2 regions of the Halomonas sp. R57-5 genome follow, and region 2 is predicted to be linked to the other one. Evidence: predicted binding sites of a transcription regulator. Region 2 holds the regulator's gene; the other holds the start of a gene.
The links. Region 2 encodes PhoB, which activates phosphate uptake and scavenging genes when phosphate is short. Its sites were predicted from a motif close to TGTCATANNNNTGTCANA; they were not measured.
Positions count from the first base shown of each region.

Region 1: a site for PhoB is predicted at 1,169-1,186, ahead of HALO_RS02900 (PhoX family protein). Genes of this name have one in related genera too.

Region 1 covers NZ_LN813019.1:640,353-642,945, reverse strand. The annotation lists gene HALO_RS02900 (PhoX family protein) at 1-1,105, opposite strand, end outside; gene hemP (hemin uptake protein HemP) at 1,305-1,490, shown strand; gene HALO_RS02890 (ChuX/HutX family heme-like substrate-binding protein) at 1,593-2,593, shown strand, end outside.
Region 2 covers NZ_LN813019.1:40,020-42,652, forward strand. The annotation lists gene ubiA (4-hydroxybenzoate octaprenyltransferase) at 1-557, shown strand, start outside; gene phoB (phosphate regulon transcriptional regulator PhoB) at 683-1,372, shown strand; gene phoR (phosphate regulon sensor histidine kinase PhoR) at 1,375-2,633, shown strand, end outside.

The DNA.
Region 1 (2,593 bases), 600 kb from region 2:
CCGAGTAGTAAACCACTGGCTGACCGGCTTCCAGCTTGCCTAACCAGCACCCTTCATGGCGGAAACGCCCAAGTGCCGTACGCTTAACCGCAAGGGCATCGCTGTAAGGATCGACTTCTACCTGATAGCCGAAGGTACGCGCTTCGTTACGGTAGTCATCCTCGGCGCGCTCGCCGCGGGGGGTAATATCGAAGCGGGCAAACTCATCGTTCTGCTCTGAAGCGTCCCCCGCCGAGGTTTCCCAGGCATAGCGGCCGCGTTCAGTGGGAATGCCGATGCGCGCGTCGTCCTGGAAGCGCTCGCCAGTATGAACAAAGATGTTTGGCCAGTTCTCTTCGCAGGCAATATAGGTGCCCCAGGGCGTTACCCCATTGCCACAGTTGTTATTAGTACCGCGGGTTTGAGCACCTGCTGGGGAAAAGCGCGTCTTGACGTAATCACTGCTCGCCACAGGCCCAGCCAAATCCATCACCGTTGCGCTTGTCAAACGGCGGTTATAGCGCGACCCCGACACATGCGCCCAGTGGCCGTTGGCGTCTTTTTCAACCTCAACCATAGTAACGCCATGAGCATTGATTTCGGTGCGCGACTCCTCCGCCGGGCGCTGCCCCTCATCCGCATTGGTGGGGCCGCCTTGAGGCGCCCATAGCGCTGCCTGGTCGATATATTCGTTGTTGAGTGCCAGCACAAAACGACGCGAGGCATTGTCAGCATCCAGGGCAAAACCGGCCATACCGTCGTGGTGCATGCCCACACTAGAGGCTTGACGCTCGGCGGTCATTGGCTGGTCAGACTGCCAACTTTCGCCAGCGCTTAACGGCGTTCCCCAGGGCACCAAGACTTGGGCCATGTAACCTTCCGGCACCACCACAGCATCAGTGAGTGACCCATGAATCGCCTCAAACGCCAGCGTCAGGGGTGTTTTTTGCGCGCCGCTTGAGGCAAGCGCTTGAGCAGCACCGCCAAAGCTAAGCATTGAGGCAGCCGCCATGCTCAAACCACCGCGCATCACGTCACGCCGTGACACATGGCGCGCCAATACTTCGGCAAAAGGTTGGTTGCCGCTGTGGTTAAACAGGCGATGGTCTTCGATCTCTTTACTCATTATGGTCTCCCCCTGATCGTTTGTAGGCCAACGATTGAACGTTAGGAGACACTAAAGAAGCTAAATGACAACACGATGACGGCGTGGCTGCATTTAGATGAAGAACGCTGGGCTAGACGCCCCAAATCCTATTGAGAGATACCGGCAACTCTGCTAAATTAACGCTAATAGTTATCATTAACACAGGAGTTATCCTCTCATGCAGCTAGCCGATAAGGGCACTCGCCAGGGGGATACGTCCCAGAGGGATACATCGGCCTCAGCGCCCCGCGAAGTAGATAGCAAAGAATTGCTTGGTAGCTCAGGCCAACTGGTGATTCACCATGAACAGCGCCGCTATGTGTTGCGCCGCACTAAAAGCGGCAAGCTAATCCTCAACGCTTAAAGCTGTTAACACTTCAGGCCCTGATTAATTTAAAGATTTATACAGCAAAGCCAGCCAGGTAGCCCATCGCACCCAGCCAGTGAACCATAAAAGAGGTGCGTCATGRCTCCCTCCCAACAGATCGCCATTATCGAAGCCCTTGACGCGGCGCGCGCCGCTAAGCCACGCCTTCCTGCCATTGAGATTGCCGAACGCTTAGCGATCAGTGAAGGTGAACTCCAAGCCGCTCGCTTGGGCCGCGATGTATGGACGCTGCCGCTCACGCCCAACGAGCTTGCCGCCTACCTGCCCCAGTTGGGGCGGGTGAAGGCGTTGACCCGCTCCCGGCTGGCCGTGCTGGAACAGACCGGCGATTACCCTGAACTCAGCGGCGGGCCGCAAACTGGCCTGCTGCTCGACCCCGGCGGCCTGGATCTACGTTTGCTCTACACCCACTGGCACTGGGCCTGCTTGATCCGCGACCCTCTACCTTCCAGCAACGCAGAAGAGCCGCAGTGGCGCTGGAGCCTGCAGATATTTAACCAGCATGGCTGCGCCGTGCATAAATGCTTTGCTCTGGAAAACCCGCTGCCGCGCCCTTGGGGCGCACTGGCAGCCTTGGGAACGCGGGACACGCCGGCATTTACCCAGAGCATGCCCCGTCTCAAGCGCCCACTCCCCGAAGTCCCCTCCCTTGCTAGTGAGTGGGGTGCGATGCGCGATGTACACCAGTTCTTTGCGCTCCTCCAGCGCCATCACCTGGAGCGCATTGAGGCCAACCAGTTAATGGAGGGTCGCTTTACCCGTGCGCTGCCTGTGCACTCACTGGAAACGGTGCTTGAGCAGGCCAGCCATCGGGCTCTGCCGTTGATGCTGTTTGTCGCCAGTCCCGGCTGCGTGCAGATCCGTACCGGCATACTGCCCGCTCCGCAACGCGCCCGCGGCTGGCTGAACCTGTTTGGCGAGCAGTTCACCCTGCACCTTGATGACACCGCTATCGACCAAGTGTGGCAAGTCAGCAAACCCAACCGCGACGGCGGCGTGACCAGCATTGAGGCCTTCGATGCCCAAGGCTCGCTGGTACTACAGCTTTATGCAGAGCGCCAGGAAGGCCGCGCTGAGCG
Region 2 (2,633 bases):
TTATTCTGGTACTACTAACCAACTGGTTTACGGTGCTGCTCTCGCTGGGCGGGGTGCTGCTGGCGATTATTTATCCGTTTATGAAGCGCTATACCCACTTTCCCCAGGTGGTGCTGGGCGCGGCTTTTTCCTGGGCAATTCCGATGGCTTTTGGCGCCGTGCTTGGCCACGTGCCGCTGGAAGCATGGCTGCTATTCTGCGCTAATGTGTGCTGGACAGTGGCCTATGATACCCAGTACGCCATGGTCGATCGCGACGACGATTTAAAAATTGGCATTAAATCGACGGCCGTGCTGTTTGGAAACGCGGATCGTTTGATTATCGGCCTGCTCCAGTTAGCCACTCTGGGGTTGTTGGCCTGGGTAGGCTGGCGGGTTGGTTTAGGTGGATTCTTCTGGTTAGGGCTTGCGGCCATGGCGGCGACTTTCCTGCATCAGCAGCGCTTAATTCGCTATCAGGAGCGGGATCCCTGCTTCCAGGCGTTTCTCAATAATCACTGGTCGGGGCTACTGATTTTTGCCGGTATCGCGCTAAGTTGGTGGCCTATCACTGGGTAATCTCGGCGGTTGMCATGTAACTGTCATCAAGTCATGGTGTTATCGTCATTGACATGTCATTMAACTGTTTTTCTTTGAATTCGCTTTCTTTGAACTAGTTTTTTCGAACACCGTGAGGCTCTGGTATGACCGCCAAGACCGTTCTGATTGTCGATGATGAAGCGTCGATTCGCGAGATGATCGCGGTAGCGCTGGAAATGGCTGACTATCGCGTGCTCGAAGCGGATAATGCCCAAGATGCTCATGCTATGGTGGTTGACCACCAACCCGATCTACTGCTGCTGGACTGGATGATGCCGGGCACTAGCGGAATTGAGCTGGCAAGGCGCTTAAAGCGTGAAGAAGCTACCGCCGAAATTCCTATTATTATGCTCACCGCTAAAGGCGAAGAGGATAATAAAATTCAAGGGCTTGAAGCCGGTGCCGATGACTATATCACCAAGCCCTTTTCACCCCGGGAATTGGTGGCTCGGTTAAAGGCGGTGCTGCGCCGTGCGACCCCGCGTGGGGTTGAAGACCCGATAGAGATTAACGGTCTGCTACTTGATCCGGTAAGCCACCGGGTCAGCGCCCACGGCAAAGCGCTGGAAATGGGGCCTACCGAGTACCGTTTGCTGCAGTTTTTTATGACCCATCAAGAGCGCGCTTACACGCGTAGCCAACTGCTTGACCAAGTGTGGGGCGGCAACGTCTACGTCGAAGAACGCACGGTCGATGTGCATATTCGCCGCTTGCGCAAAGCGCTGGGCGACGTGCATCAAAACCTGATTCAAACGGTTCGGGGTACCGGTTACCGTTTCTCTGCACGGGTGTAAATGTGCGTTTATGGAGTCGTGAGCTGTGGCGAATAGCGTGGCTGTCCACGCTGGGTACTTGCTTAGGTTGGCTATTGGGCTCGGCTGGGCTAGGGCTTTCGGCAGGGCTAGCGGTATGCCTGTTTTACCATTTACGTCAGTTGCGCGAGCTCTACCAGTGGCTCACCCTTCACCCACACGATGAGCCGCCTGCTGCTCGCGGAATGTGGGGCGAGMTATTTGACCGCTTATACCGCTATCAAAAAAGCCAGCGTATTACCCAAAGCCGTCTGCGCGCTACCTTAGCGCGTATTCAAGAGTCGTCTGAAGCGATGCGCGACAGCGTGGTCATGCTTGACCGTCACGGTGATCTGGAGTGGTGGAACAGCGCTGCCACCGCCATGCTAGGGCTACAAACCGCCCATGACCGTGGTCAGCACATTACCAATCTGCTGCGCGATCCAAGCTTTATCAGTTACTTTAATGCGCGTAACTACAGTGAGCCATTAACGCTAACCTCGCCGATTGATGAACGGCGAATTCTGCAGTATCAAATTACCCTGTACGGTGACGATGAACGCTTGGTGATGGCGCGCGATATCACCCGCTTGCATCGCCTTGAGCAGATGCGGCGCGACTTTGTTGCCAATGTCTCCCACGAGCTGCGCACTCCTTTGACCGTGCTCTCCGGCTATTTGGAAACCTACAGTGATATTGCCGATCAGTTGCCGCCGCGATTAGGTCGTAGTATCCAGCAAATGCAGGAACAGACCCAGCGGATGCAGAATTTGGTCAATGACTTATTGCTGCTTTCGCGTCTGGAGATTGATCAGGGCGGTAAAGATCATCACCCGCTGCCACTTGGGCCTTTACTACAAAGCGTTTGTGATGATGCGCTGGCCCTGTCGCATCAGCGGCATACCATCACAGTGGCGCTTGAAAGCGATGCGCGGCTGTTAGGTAGCGAACAGGAAATTCGCAGCGCCGTCTCTAATCTGGCCTTTAATGCGGTGCGCTACACGCCAGCAGGCAGCCAAATCACACTGCGCTGGAAAGCTAGCGCTACTGGCGGGGGCTATATAGATGTTGAAGACAATGGTGAAGGGATTGATCCCGTTCATATTCCCCGCTTAACCGAACGCTTTTACCGAGTCGATAAGGGGCGCAGCACTGCGACCGGTGGTACAGGCTTAGGCTTGGCGATCGTTAAGCACGTGCTATTGCGTCACGATGCACAGCTGCAAATTGAATCTCATCCCGGCAAGGGCGCGCTGTTTCGCTG